4 regions of the Pseudoalteromonas sp. NSLLW24 genome follow, and region 4 is predicted to be linked to each of the others. Evidence: predicted binding sites of a transcription regulator. Region 4 holds the regulator's gene; each other region holds the start of a gene.

Region 1 (3,695 bases), on a different contig from region 4:
TAGGCTTATTTTTATACAGGCTATAAATCCTGCGGTTATAAACGCACAAACAAATATATAAACAAAAAAATGACGAGGTAAATATTGGTAACTAATTATAAAGCCAAGATAGCTCAATAAAATAGGAATAAACGCACCAATAAGCAGTTGTACTGGTAACAGCTCAAGTTCAATTTGACCAAAGGCAGCGAGTAGGGCTGTGGCAAGTAGGCTACTTAAAATAGTCAACCGCCAGCCTAAAATTAATGTCGCGGCCGTAACACCTAGTATGTGTAAATCAAGGCCAGTTAAAATGCCAGCCTTTATTCGCCAAAGCACTGCAAACACTAACGCACACGCAAGTACGCCAGTTTGACGGACTGGCGTATTAAGCAATGTTTTATATGTTTTTTTATCAAAGCTTAATAGAGCAATAATAATTACAAGAGCCCAAAGTAGCCCCTGCATTGTTAGGCTGAGCATAATAATTACTTAAATGTTGACCATATAGGGGCATGATCTGACGGTTTTTCAATACCGCGAAGTTCGTAATCAATACCTGTATCTATGCAGCGTGCTGCAAGCTCATTGGTTGCAAGCACTACATCTATACGAAGTCCTCGATTATCTACAAACCCTTTAGAGCGATAGTCAAACCATGAGTATTGATCGTCTGTTTCGGGGTTTTGCTCTCTAAAGGTGTCTTTAAAACCCCAATTAAGTAATGTTGCAAGCCATTCACGCTCTACCGGTTGAAAAGAACATTTACCCGTTTTTAACCAACGTTTAGCATTTACTTCGCCAATACCAATATCTAAATCGGTAGGTGATATGTTGATATCACCCATAACGATGACGTCTTGATCGGGTGTGTGATTGGTTTCAAGGTGTGTCATTAAATCTTTATAAAATTGACGTTTATAAGGGAATTTAGTTTCGTGATTAATATTATCACCTTGTGGGAAATAGCCATTCATGACAGTAAGGTCGCGACCGTTTTCTTGTTCAACAGTGACGCTTATCATGCGTTTTTGCGATTCATCTGTATCGGTGGCAAAACCTTTTAAGACCGATTTAGGCTCTTTTTTGCATAACATAGCTACGCCATAATGCGCTTTTTGACCATGAAAGTAGACGTGATATCCCATTTTTTGAACATCTTCTAATGGAAATGCTTCGTCGTGAACTTTAATCTCTTGCAAGCCAATAACGTCTGGTTGATGTTTGTCGATAATTGCTTGTAATTGGTGAAGACGAGCACGCAGACCATTGATATTGAAAGAAATCACTTTCATAAAATTTACCTTAAAATTGGTTCTATTTAATAGATTAAATTGTATCAGTAAATACGCGCACATAACATGACTGAATTGAGATAATAGCTGCGCAAATGTTGATCAAATGATGGGTAAAGTTTAAACATTGTGAATACAATATTAATTATTTAAATAAATAAAAAATTCAATTGAACTTAACTTTATTGAATATATAATGCGCGAAATTCACTTGTTTAGCTCGTTCAAATAGGATCTCTCATGAAAACTCAACTACTTTTAGCCACTGCTTTACTAGCATCTGCAACTGCGTCAGCTCAAAGCAATACTTACTTTAGCCAAGATAACAAAATTGAGTCTAAGTTATGTGTACTAAGTGCAAACGAAGGCTTTAGCGTTGCTCGTAAAGAAGCTGCCCAGCACGGTGTTTACCTATCTCGTTTTTCTAAAAGCATTTTATGTAATGGTGAAGATATTCGTGATATTGCTAAAAAAACGACATTAAGCAACGCATCAGTTGAGAAAGTAGAAGTATTTGCAAAAGACGCTCAACAAGAAACTCAATTATGTATGACGGCTTTAAAACAAGGTTTAGCACCTGTTCGTCAAAAAATTGGTAACCTAAACTCATTAAAATGTAATGGTCAAAACGTTACTGAGTTTGTTAAACGCTACCAAAACGCAGCAATCTAATTATTAGCTTAACTATAATAATAAGTAAATTTGAAATGCCTGGTTTTTACCGGGTATTTTTTTGCAAAAATTACAAGGTTGTTTGCAAAGCTTGCAAGCTTAACTTATTGAAACTGTTTAATAAATATACCGATCGAGATTAAGTTATTGATTATTATAAGTTAACTATTATTGGCATTGGATTTGTATTAGTTAAAGTGACATTTAATTAATTACGAAGGATACGTCTTATGAAAAAGTTAACATTAGCAGCCACTATTTTAGCATCATTAAGCCTAGCGGCTTGTTCATCTAATCAAGGTCTTGAAAGAATAGACAGTGACTTTGCAAGTTTAGATAATGATAGCGATGGCTACATCTCAAAAGTTGAAGCTGATGACGATAGCATTTGGGGCCATTTTTCAAATATTGATACCAATATGGATAACGAAATTAGCCGCAAAGAATTTAACACTTATATGAAGCTTAATAATGGCAAAGTAGCCACTGATTCTGAAGTAAGTGAGTCGGCATTTAAAGCTGAAATTGCTAAATTCGATAAAATTGAAAGCAGCTTTGCAAGTCTAGATAACGACAGCAATGGCTATATCTCGGTAGTTGAAGGTAACGATGATGATATTTCAAATCATTTTGGTTACATGGATAAAAACCAAGATAAGCGCATCAGTAAAAGCGAGTTTATGGGTTACATTAAAAAATACGGTAACGCAGTAGCTGAAGATGATGCATTAGAAGCTTTTAAAAGTAACTAATAGTTACCATTTTAGTAAGTAAGATTAAAGCCAGTGCTAGTCACTGGCTTTTTTGTGTTTTAAATTTAGTTATTTGATAGATATATTTTCCTAGTTTGGTGTTGTTCTGTCATAATAGATGGCTGTGTATTTTTATTTGTTAAGAGTGTGTATGGCGGGTCGGCGAATTAGTGATGAACAACTAGTTGAGATCATTGAAGCAGCTATTTTTGTTGCAGATAAGCCTGTTAGTAAACGCCACCTTAAAGACATCGTATTAATAGATTTAGCTATTTCTATGGCACGAATAAATGACGCAATAGATACAATACAAGAGCATTTTCAAACTCGTGGTATTCGCTTAGTTGAAGTTGGTAGTGGGTATCGGTTTCAGGCATGCAGTAGTTTAAGCCCTTGGTTAAATAACTTGTGGCAAGAACGCGCACCAAAATACTCGCGTGCTTTACTGGAAACATTATCACTTATTGCATACAGGCAGCCCATTACACGCGGCGAAATTGAGCAAGTAAGGGGTGTTACTACGGGTTCGAATATTATTAAAACCTTACTCGAAAGAGAGTGGGTTAAAGTGGTAGGGCATAAAGAGGTTCCGGGAAAGCCGGCTTTATATGCAACTACTAAGCAATTTTTAGATTATTTTTCGTTAACTGGACTTGAAAATTTACCTGCGTTGCCAACAGAGCAGCAAAGTAAAATTAACCAGTTATTGAGCGATCCTTCTGTGAGAGAACCATCCGAATGAGTATTATACAAGGTGAAAAGTTACAAAAAGTCTTAGCCCGTGCAGGCGTAGGCTCACGCCGTGAAATGGAAAAATACATTGACGCAAACCGCGTTAGTGTAAACGGTAAAGTGGCAAAGTTAGGTGACCGTGTTGAAGAAACCGATTTGATTCGTGTTGACGGACATAGTGTAAAAATCGAAGAAAAAGCAGACCGAATCTGTCGTGTGATTATGTATAACAAACCAGAAGGTGAGTTAAGCACACGTAAAGATC
Region 2 (3,695 bases), on a different contig from region 4:
TTTCGAGTGCTTGTGCAGCTTCTTTACGGCTAGTGATATCACGACCAAAACCCAGTAAACCAATGTAGTCACCGTCATCATTTATAAAAGGTAATTTACGCAGCTCAAACCAACGTGTTTCACCATTTACTTCATAGCCTACATCTATAGTTAGTGCTTTATGGCTTTGCTCTACTTCTTTATCGGTTGCTAAAACCTCAGCTAAAAAATGACTCGGGAATATCTGCTCAACCGTTTTTCCTATTAGCTCACTACTTGATTTTCCCATTACCTCTTCAAACATTTTATTACAGCCGGCAAATACACCGTTGTTATCACGGTAATAAAATAGATCGGGAGATGAATCAACGATTGAGCGTTGCAACATACTTTGTTGGGCAAGTTCTTGTTGTGTTTTTTTACGCTCAGCAATTTCTCGGCGCAGCTCTTCAATAGCGCGATGCTTGGCATGAAATGCCATTTTACGCTCATCAATTTCAATATTTAAACGACTAATGTTGTCTTTTAGGGTTTGGTTTAAGAGCTTCTCCTGCTTGGTTGCGCTATCTAAATAAGCATACGAGGCATCTAATTGACGTATTGAATTAAGTAATACACTTATAATTAAAGGAGAAACCACAGCCGTAAAAAATACCACAGCCAAAATATCAACAAGATGTAATTCGCCTATCGCCACATAATAAAACATGCTCGATAAAATAAGAGATACAGTTAAAAATAAAGTGTAACAAATAGCTGCGGTTTTAAATTCACCAAATCGCGTTATTGAGCTGGAAAGTACCCGAGCCCAAGGGCTCAAAGAATAATCGGTCATACGTAATTTTATCTCTTAGCTGTGTGCTTAAATATAAAGAAGGCAATGCGCATGTATAAACATACCATTTTCCCAGATTTTAGCATTTTTCTCCTACCACTACCCATGTTGTGCGATAAAAACAGAATTTTTCATGTTTGATTTTGCTCATCTCTTAAACTCATCATTTCAGCAATAAATTATTTAGTGTAAAATGCCCCGCTTTATTATCTCCAAAATACGAGTAGCGCACATGCAAACCAATATGCCAGATATAGCAGACACTGCACCCGCTTTACAAACAGGTAAATTAGACTGGGTTGGCATGGGCGAAATCGAACTGCCATTTATTTTTGAGTCACGAGACTTATCTCCAGTTACAGTAAATGCCAAAGCTCGTGCATTTGTAAATTTGCATAAAGAAGATGCCAAAGGCATTCATATGTCACGTCTATTTTTAGCACTTGACCTGCTTTCAACTGAGCAGCAAGTCAATCCGCAAACAATAGCGCAAGCACTCGATACCTTTATAACTAGCCACGAAGGGCTGAGCGATAAAGCACAAATTGAATTTAAATTTGAATTACCGCTACGCCGTAAATCACTATTAAGTGGTAAAGCGGGCTGGAAAAGCTACCCAGTTGTACTTACCAGTACAATTGAAAATAACATTATTAGCTACGAGCTAACTGTAAATGTTACCTATTCTTCAACATGCCCTTGTTCTGCAGCACTTGCGCGCCAGCTTATACAAAACGCGTTTAACGAAAAGTTTAACCAAGAAACCTTAAGCCAAAAAGATGTGCACGAATGGCTAGGCACTACACAAGGCATAGTTGCTACACCTCACTCGCAGCGCTCTATTGCCAACGTAAAAGTAAAGCTTGATAGCAATATTCAAGAATTTGACGTAGTGACTCTAATAAACACCCTCGAAGCTGAACTTAAAACGCCTGTACAAGCGGCAGTAAAACGCGAAGACGAGCAAGAATTTGCCCGTTTAAATGGTCAAAATCTTATGTTTTGTGAAGATGCAGCGCGTAAAATTAAAGCTTTATTAGAAACAGATAATTACAGCGATTACTGGCTACAAATAAACCATTATGAATCACTCCATGCACACGATGCTGTAGCTATTGCGGTTAAAGGTATTGAAGGTGGATACAAAGCTTAATAGCTACATCGTTTTAGCTTTTACAAACAGTTGGTAATTATTTTATAACTCATACTTTTTAGGCACGTAAATTGCTTTATTTGAGCAGTGTCAATTTGTTGTTATGGAGTTACCGTATGGAATTCGCTTTATTATTAATTCTAGTATTAGTTGTCGGGGCTTCTGTTGTTGCGTCAAAATTTAATGACGATGGCGGAAACCCGTATCCTTTTACCCGCAAGCAAACTGTTTTTACGCAGGTTGAAGGCGCTTTTCTAAATCTTCTCGAGCGTGCTGTAGGCGATCAATATAAAATTGTTAGTCGCGTTAAGCTAATTGACGTTATTGACTGTAAGCAAGGTCTTTCTATTAAATCTAAACGTGCTGCTTTAGCTAAAGCTAAAAATAAGCAACTCGACTTTGTATTGATCGATAAAGAAAAACTAACTATTGTTGCGGCCGTTGACCTAGTTAACAATGCCAATAAAGATGGCCACAAAGCTCAACGTGACTGGTTTGTAAACGGTGCACTAGAGTCTGCGGGCATTCCACATATTCGTATGAAAGTTAAATCGGGCTACCGTCCTTCTGAAGTACGCGATGCAATTATGTTTAAACTTGGTAAGCCTGCAGCAACACAAACGCAGCGCCCTGTTCGTAATCGCTCACATAAGCCAGCGGTACTTTCACCTTCTCAAGCCAAAGCACAAACAACTGCTTTAGCTGAAATTTAAAAACCAAATTAAATACTCTCCTAAAAAGTATTTAAAGCGAGCTCATAAACAAGCTCGCTTTTTTGTTTTTTATTGCTAACTTCACGTATAATCAAGTGATTCAAACTCAGGAATTAAACATTATGAATGTTGGTATTATTGGCGCAATGGAGCCAGAAGTTAAAATTTTACGTGAAGCGATGCAAAACCCACAAATTTTAACTAAAGCAGGTTTCACTTTTTATACTGGTGAATTGGCTGGTAACACAGTAACACTTGTTCAATCTGGTATTGGTAAAGTAGCATCAACAATTGCAACTACCTTACTAATTGACAACTTCAAACCTGATTGCGTAATTAACACAGGCTCTGCCGGTGGATTCGATCCTTCTCTAAGTGTTGGCGACGTAGTAATTTCGTCAGAAGTACGTCATCACGATGTAGATGTTACTGCTTTTGGCTACGAAATTGGCCAAGTACCACAAATGCCAGCAGGCTTTACAGCTCACCCTAAATTAGTTGAAGCAGCACAACAAACAATCGAACAAATCAGTGATGTTAAAACACTTGTTGGCTTAATTTGTACTGGTGACACATTTATGTGTGACCCTGTGCGTATCGATAAAGCACGCAGTGATTTTCCTACAATGCTTGCCGTTGAAATGGAAGGCGCTTCAATTGCACAAACGTGTTTTACGCTTAACACACCATTTGTTGTAATTCGCTCAATGTCTGATATTGCAGGTAAAGAGTCACCACAATCATTTGAAGAATACCTAGAAACAGCATCAATCAACTCATCTAAAATGGTTGTCGCACTTTTAGAAAAGCTAACTGCAGTGTCTCTGTAAATGCTTAGCAATATTGTTCAAAACCACTTGGACTTTATTGCCTTCATACTAGCGCTCCTTGCTGAGCGCTTTATTCCCCTTATTAGCTGGTATCATCCTAATACAGCGTTAAATGCTGTTTTTAGTGCTATTGGCAAGCGCATATACAAAAGCAAAGAACCTAAAAGCTATCAATATTTGGCAGC
Region 3 (3,695 bases), on a different contig from region 4:
CATCGGTTTTTGCCACTTGTTCAATTAAAAAGCGAACATCTTTTACGGCCTCTGTTTCACCAACAAGTCCATCAAAGATTTTATGCGGTTTAGTATGCTTATGCTCATTAGGCAACATACGCTGATACTGCTGGCAGTCGTGAAGTAACTGAGTTGTCACTTCGTGATTAAATGGCTCGCAAATAAGCCCCACTACATTAGCTATACTTAATAGTGGTTTTAGCGTTTCACCAATTAATAAAAACGGTAATGTTGGATAGCGTTTAATTAAGCTTTCGTGGTCAAGTGATTGCAACGCTCCTAAAATAATCATGCATTCTTGCTGCTGATATTTTTTGCATTCTTGTTCAAAGCAGTCTTCGCTTAATAGTTGAGCAGCTTCACCAATAAAGCCAAGTGAAGCATTTAATCCTATTGCGCGGTTGTTATTATTATCTAAAATCAAGATCATATTTAGCGAGCCGTACTTTCACTAATTTGTATAATTAGTTAAATTGTAAGCCAGTTCAGCATGGATGCAAGTGATAGCGGCAGTTTTTTGACATAAACGCCAAAAAACAGACGGGCTAGTTAAGTCAATCATACTTAATAGTTAATCATTAAGTATGGGTTATAGTTTTAACTTAGCCATTACTTAACTATTACCTAACTATAACTTAGCCCTAAAAATTAATTTACTCGGCAATAAAAATGCTATTGTTAGTAAATAAACTCAATTATAAATTTAAGTTGAAGTTACAAATGCCGATATATAGATAAGTGGAAATGCTTGGCATTAATATTGCTTTGTTCTTATAAAAGTATAAAAGCTTAATTAATTTTTTGTATTAGCTTTCACATAATTTTATCGTTTTAAATTTTAGGATTTTCCCATGGCTCATGTCTCAGTAAAAAAATACAGTCAAGTTCGTGCTAGCAGCATTGCCGAAATGGCACCTTACGAACAAATAAACCTTATATTCAGTAATATTATTGGTCGTTTAGCTGCAACAAAGGGCTTTATTGAGCGCAAAGAAATAGCAAAAAAAGGTGAAAATATTTCAGCATGTATTTTGTTATTTGGTGCACTGCAAGATGCACTTAATTTAGAAGTAGAACAAGACCCTAGTATTTCTAACAATTTATTGGCACTTTACGACTACTGCCAACGTCGCTTAACGCAAGCTAACCTACATAACGATATTGAAGCAATTACTGAAGTATCAAGTATTGTTAAAGAAATTAAAGAAGGTTGGGATAATATCCCACTAGATCAACGCAACCCTGCGGTTTAATTTTAATTATGGATTCGCAAACACCAGTAAGCCATGCTGAGCAGATACAAGCATTACTTAGTAACATTGAAGTGTTGGTAAATGATAATAATGCAGACGAAGCTCAGCCTTTTTTAGACACTTTAAATACTAAACTAAAGCAATGGTGCGAAAGTAGCGAAGGTCCAAGTGCAGAGCAATTAGAATTAATTCAGCTTCGTATAAATACCATTTTAGTTAAAGCGAATAATGCAAAAAATGAATCTTCTAAAGCTATTATTAAACATAAAAAGTCTGGTAAGGCCATTAAAGCTTATAAAAACACCTAGTAAACAGACCTAATAAACGACCTTTATTTTAACTAAATGTATGGCTATATCTTACTATTTGAATCAAAGAGCAATGCACAATAAAAAACCGCTAAGTTTAAACTTAGCGGTTTTTTATTAAATATATAATATTCTTACTCAGTTATTAATTTGATTGCCTAACTACGCCTGGCATGTTCTCTAATTGAGCTTGGACATAGCTGCTGGTGTTATTAAGGCTCGCCACCAATAAATCCATCGCATTATATTGAGAATATAAACGAGCTGATAACGACTCCATTTTACTTGTTAAACTTTCTCTTTGATCATCTAAATCATCTAACTGATTTGTTTTACTATCAATTCTGTTTTGGATAATACCGTCAGAATCTGTATAAAAACTAACTAAATCATCAAACGACTGTGCAAAGCCATCATCATTACTACCAACAAAAAATTGCTGTACTAAACTAACATCGGATTTAATTTGATCATTCAATGTGTCACTATCCAAGCTAAGCACACCATACCGGTCAGTTGTTACTCCTAATTGTGAAAGTGATAACGAACTCCCTCCCACATTTACTGAATCTGTTATTGTATCTCGCAGTTTAGACATTACACCACGTAATAATGAGTCCCCAGCCATTACGCCAACGCCATCTTCACCTGACGCACCTAAAGTGTTACTAAGCTCTAACAACTCGTTGTAACTACTGATAAAACTATTTAAACCTGTTTTAATATTATTATTGTTCTCAGTAACTGATATGTCGCTTATGTCGTCATCGATGTCATGCAGTTTCTTAACATTAATGTCAACACCATCAATAACATTGCTAAACTCATTAGTATTACTTGATACAGTCAACGCACCATCAATTGTTATCTGTGCATTTTGTGCAGCATTTACTTCAGTTAGATTAGTAGTATGGTTAGCTGGGTCTGTATCTGATACGTCATAAGCTAATCGAGATAATCCGCCAGTATCAGTATTATTACCGTCATCGTCTTGTACGGAAATTGTAATTGCGTTGTCTTCACCGGTTTCTTTACTAGTCAGCACTAAATGCTGACCTGTATCACTCGTGACTATAGTGGCCACAACTGAATCATTACTATCATTGCCAGTATAAGGGCCGTTATTAATTTGGTCTCGTAAATCTTCTAAGGTATTTGTGGCCGATAAAACCGTAGAAAAACTATTTGTGCCAGAGCCTATCGTGATTACACCCGCACCTACTGCTTCGTCTGCTGCAAATGCAGGGGACGATAACTTATGAGCTTTTGCTAATGCGTCTACTTTTACGTTATAGCTTCCAGGCTGCGCGTTTTCATCTGCGCTAATAGAGATAAAGTCATCAGTACCTGATGTACTACGCTGCTGGTATTTATCACTATCCCCCAAAGCTTCCATTGAGGTTTGCACTTTTTCCAGTGCAGATTTCAATGCCCCTACAGCTGAAATATCTGTTGTTAAATTAGCTTCTTTGGTATTTAAACGAGCTTCAGCAGGTGCTTGTTCAGCATTAACTAATGCATCAACAATATCTGATACGGCCAAACCTGAGCCTAAGCCATTAAACGAAATAGACATACTTCACCTCTTAAATACTCAAAAATAAACTAACTTATTATTAGTAATTCAAACTACCGACTAAACCGTTTGATCAATCAAAATACCTGCCGATTCAGATAATTTAGACACTAAACTTAACACTTCCTCAGAAGGATATTGTTTAATGACTTCACCACTTTTTTTATCAAGAACTTTAATTACATCGCGGCCTGAATCTTCATCAACTTTAAATTGTAAACTTCGGTTCATTTCGCCCATAAAGTCCTGCAATTGTTGCGCCATCTCTTCTAACTGTTCACGCTCTAAAGGCTGCTTTTCCGTAGGGTTTATATCGTATTGGTTTTTCTGTAATTGCTGTTGATTTTGTTTATCCATTTGATTTACATCATCAACAGCTCGTTCGGTTAAAGAGTGAACAACCGGTCCTACCTGCTTGTCATTTCCAGCGGTTAGATTAGATAATGTTGTAACCTCTGCATTTGAAGTAATTGTATTCATAACAGATCCTATTTCTCACTTAATTAAACCAACAATAGCTTAATTTTAGCCCTTGAA
Region 4 (3,695 bases):
TCATCTTGAAATAATGTAATTGTCGCATCAAACTGCACTGCCAATTGGGCAAGCACGGTGGCTGCTCTGGCATGCAATCCTAATTTGTTTTTTATTAAAAAAGTGTCTTCACAATGCATAACTTACTCTACCTAAGCTGAACAGGTGATTATTCAGCTATATTATTTTTCTTGTTCGCGATGGCGAATTTTCACATTGGGATGTGTCATTGCAAAACTTTCACCGATAGTTTGCGCTAAATATACAGAGCGATGTTGTCCGCCTGTACACCCAATGGCAATGGTTAAATAACTGCGGTTATTTCGCTCTAAGTGCGGTAACCATGTTTGTACAAATGTTTGAATTTGCCATGTGAATTTTTGCACTATGCTGTGATTGGCCAAATAATCTTTAACAGGTTGATCTAACCCATTTAAAGGTTTTAATTCAGGTTCCCAATGTGGATTGGGTAAAAAGCGTGCATCAAATACGTAATCTGCTTCTTTTGGTATACCGTATTTAAAACCAAACGATTCAAACGTGACAATCAGTTGCTTATCTTTTTTACCTAAAATCTTTTCACGAATAGATTCAGCAAGTTGATGAACGCTTAAATCAGTTGTATCTATCATAAAGTCGGCGCGGGTGATTAATACATCAAGTAATTCTTTTTCTTTTTTGATGGCTAAATCAAGAGGCAACGAGTCAATTGATAGTGGGTGTAATCTACGAGTTTCAGAAAAACGTTTGATCAATGTTTGATCGTCGCTATCTAAATAAAATAACGTAGGTTTTGCAAAGCCAGGCAAGTATTCAAGAATATCGTTAAATTCATCTTGTTGTTTAGGGATGTTCCGCACATCAATGCTAACAGCAATTTTATCATAGCTATCAGACACACTGCGAACTAATGAAGGAAGCAAGTTAACTGGAATATTATCTACGCAATAATAACCTAAATCTTCTACAACGCGTAAAGCAACCGACTTTCCAGAACCAGAACGGCCGCTTATGATAATTAACTCCATTTAACACCCTTTATAAAACTATGATTGATTGACAATAACTTGGTAAAGCTCAGTATCTGATTTTGCACTGCGTAACTGTTTACAAAAATCTTTATTGTTTAGTTTATCAGCAATGGTTGCTAGAGTCTTTAAGTGCTGCTGGTTATCGCCATCTGGTACGATGAGTGCGACGAAAATATCAACAGGGCGATTATCGATTGCATCAAAATTTATTGGAGTTTCGCTAACGAGTACTAAAGCCAAAGGCTCTTCTGCACCGCTCATTCTTCCATGAGGAATGGCAATGCCACGCCCTATACCTGTACTACCCAATTTTTCTCTGCTCATTAAAGCATTAAGAATATCTTGTTGCGGTAAATACGGAAGTTTGTCGTGAGCAAGTTCGCTAATGAACTCTAAAATTCTTTTTTTGCTATTAAAAAGGACCGCAGCTTTGCTGCAGTCCTGGCATATAAGTGAGCTTAATTTCATCATATTAGTGTCGAGCAAGCTTCTCTTTGTGTTTAATTACTTGTCGATCGAGCTTGTCGATCAACGAGTCAATGGCGGCATACATATCTTGATGTTCTGTAGAGGCAAATAACTCAGCACCGCTTACGTGTATGGTGGCTTCTGCTTTTTGATTTAATTTTTCTACATCGAGAATGACATGAACATTATTAATATGATCAGAGTGTCTTTCTAGCTTCGCAAATTTGGTATTAATATAGTCTCTTAGTGAATCGGTTAATTCTACGTGACGACCAGTTAAGTTTAGTTGCATAAGCATTACCCTCTTTTTTTGCGTCTTAAATCAAACTTTTACGTTGATTTGACGGTGGAATAGCCAGAGATTCGCGGTATTTTGCGATTGTACGTCTCGCTACTTTAATTCCTTGCTCAGCCAATATATCCGCTATTTTGCTATCACTCAATGGTTTTGCTGAGTTTTCTGCTGCGATTAATTTTCGGATAAGCGCACGGATTGCTGTAGATGAACATTCACCACCGTTTTCGGTGCTTACATGGCTTGAGAAAAAGTATTTAAGCTCAAATATACCACGGGGTGTGTGCATATACTTTTGGGTTGTTACGCGCGAAATTGTTGATTCGTGCATTTCTACCATTTCAGCAACATCATTTAAAACCATTGGTTTCATGGCTTCAGGACCGTGTTCAAAAAAGCCTTGTTGTTGTTTAACAATACAATTTGTTACTTTTAATAGCGTGTCGTTTCTACTTTCTAAGCTTTTAATAAACCATTTAGCTTCTTGTAAATGCGAGCGAATAAACTGGCTGTCACCACTGGATTTTACAGTGCGAGACATTGCCGCGTATTGGCTATTAACACGAATTTTAGGCATGCTATCTGGGTTTAACTCAACAACCCAGCGGCCTTTAATTTTTTTAACTGACACATCAGGAATAACATACTCAGATTCTTCTCTTACAATAGTATCTGCAGGTTTAGGGCTAAGAGTATGTATTAATGTCATTACTTCTTTAAGCTCTTCTTCTTTGAGCTTAGTTTTCTTCATTAATGTACGATAGTCACGAGCAGCTAATAAATCAATATGCTCGGTTAAAATCATTTTTGTTTCATTAATGTAAGGTGTTTCTTTATCAAACTGGTTAAGCTGAATACACAAACACTCTTGTAAGCTACGTGCAGCAATGCCTACAGGATCAAACAGTTGGATGCGTTTTAATACAGCTTCAATTTCATCAAGTTCGACTTCGTTATCATCTTCGTTTTCTTGATTAAAGCTTTCTAAAATCTCTTCGCAGCTTAGTGTTAAAATACCTGAGTCATCGACGGCTTCTACAATAGCAATAGCAATAGCTTCGTCTGTAGGGCTAAATGGCGTTAGTTGTAACTGCCACATTAAATACTCATGGAGCGTTTCAGTAGAGGCGCCTTGGTATATTGATTCGTCTTCAGGCATCGGACCCGATGATGCTGCTGGGGCGGCACTCATGTACTCATCCCAACTAACATCCATAGCCATGTCGTCACTTAGCGTGTCTTTTGCAAGTGCTTCACCACTATCTTGTTCGTATTCGCTTGGAGCATCATCGGCAGATGCGCTAACAGTTATGTCATCTGTATCTGCTTTTTGCTCGTTTTTACCTGCAGCGTCTTCTGAATAGTCTGCTTCTTCAACCTCTAATAGCGGGTTGCTGTCGAGAGCTTCTTGTATTTCTTGCTGGAGATCCAATGTACTGAGTTGCAACAAACGAATAGCTTGTTGCAGCTGTGGAGTCATTGTAAGTTGCTGGCCCATGCGCAGCTGTAGTGATTGCCTCATGTATCTCTAACAATCCTTTTATGTTGTTATAATTAATACTAGCAGATGCTTAAAGACATGGCGTAAATGTTACAGCCTAAATTGCTCGCCTAAGTAAACATCGCGTACTGTTTTATCATTTAATACGTGTTCTGGAGTACCTGATGCAATCAGCTCCCCATGAGAAACAATGTAGGCTTTTTCACAAACATCAAGGGTTTCTCTTACGTTATGATCGGTAATTAATACACCAATCCCACGATTTTTAAGATGTTCTATTATTTTCTTTATGTCTAATACCGAAATCGGGTCAACACCTGCAAATGGTTCATCCAGTAATATAAATTTAGGATCTGCTGCCAGCGCACGTGCTATTTCAACACGACGACGTTCGCCACCCGACAATGCCATACCTTGGCTA

Evidence for each region. The regulator sigma-54, encoded in region 4, starts transcription at its own class of promoters, with help from an activator protein. The targets are predictions, from matches to a motif close to GTTGGCACGNNNNTNGNNT.
Region 1: a site for sigma-54 is predicted at 2,117-2,135, ahead of I6E72_RS01035 (EF-hand domain-containing protein). Genes of this name have one in related genera too.
Region 2: a site for sigma-54 is predicted at 2,026-2,044, ahead of I6E72_RS18305 (DUF2726 domain-containing protein). Genes of this name have one in related genera too.
Region 3: a site for sigma-54 is predicted at 769-787, ahead of fliS (flagellar export chaperone FliS). Genes of this name have one in related genera too.

The regions. Positions count from the first base shown of each region.
Region 1 covers NZ_JADYWQ010000001.1:231,980-235,674, forward strand. The annotation lists gene I6E72_RS01020 (energy-coupling factor ABC transporter permease) at 1-462, opposite strand, end outside; gene xthA (exodeoxyribonuclease III) at 468-1,274, opposite strand; gene I6E72_RS01030 (hypothetical protein) at 1,515-1,946, shown strand; gene I6E72_RS01035 (EF-hand domain-containing protein) at 2,177-2,698, shown strand; gene scpB (SMC-Scp complex subunit ScpB) at 2,850-3,440, shown strand; gene rluB (23S rRNA pseudouridine(2605) synthase RluB) at 3,437-3,695, shown strand, end outside.
Region 2 covers NZ_JADYWQ010000024.1:33,160-36,854, reverse strand. The annotation lists gene arcB (aerobic respiration two-component sensor histidine kinase ArcB) at 1-814, opposite strand, end outside; gene folE2 (GTP cyclohydrolase FolE2) at 1,047-1,967, shown strand; gene I6E72_RS18305 (DUF2726 domain-containing protein) at 2,084-2,680, shown strand; gene mtnN (5'-methylthioadenosine/S-adenosylhomocysteine nucleosidase) at 2,803-3,510, shown strand; gene I6E72_RS18295 (cobalamin biosynthesis protein CobD/CbiB) at 3,511-3,695, shown strand, end outside.
Region 3 covers NZ_JADYWQ010000002.1:187,749-191,443, reverse strand. The annotation lists gene I6E72_RS02405 (sigma-54 dependent transcriptional regulator) at 1-451, opposite strand, end outside; gene fliS (flagellar export chaperone FliS) at 873-1,274, shown strand; gene I6E72_RS02395 (hypothetical protein) at 1,283-1,582, shown strand; gene fliD (flagellar filament capping protein FliD) at 1,728-3,158, opposite strand; gene I6E72_RS02385 (flagellar protein FlaG) at 3,219-3,638, opposite strand.
Region 4 covers NZ_JADYWQ010000009.1:26,863-30,557, forward strand. The annotation lists gene I6E72_RS10975 (HPr family phosphocarrier protein) at 1-119, opposite strand, end outside; gene rapZ (RNase adapter RapZ) at 162-1,007, opposite strand; gene ptsN (PTS IIA-like nitrogen regulatory protein PtsN) at 1,026-1,478, opposite strand; gene hpf (ribosome hibernation promoting factor) at 1,483-1,770, opposite strand; gene I6E72_RS10995 (RNA polymerase factor sigma-54) at 1,796-3,295, opposite strand; gene lptB (LPS export ABC transporter ATP-binding protein) at 3,365-3,695, opposite strand, start outside.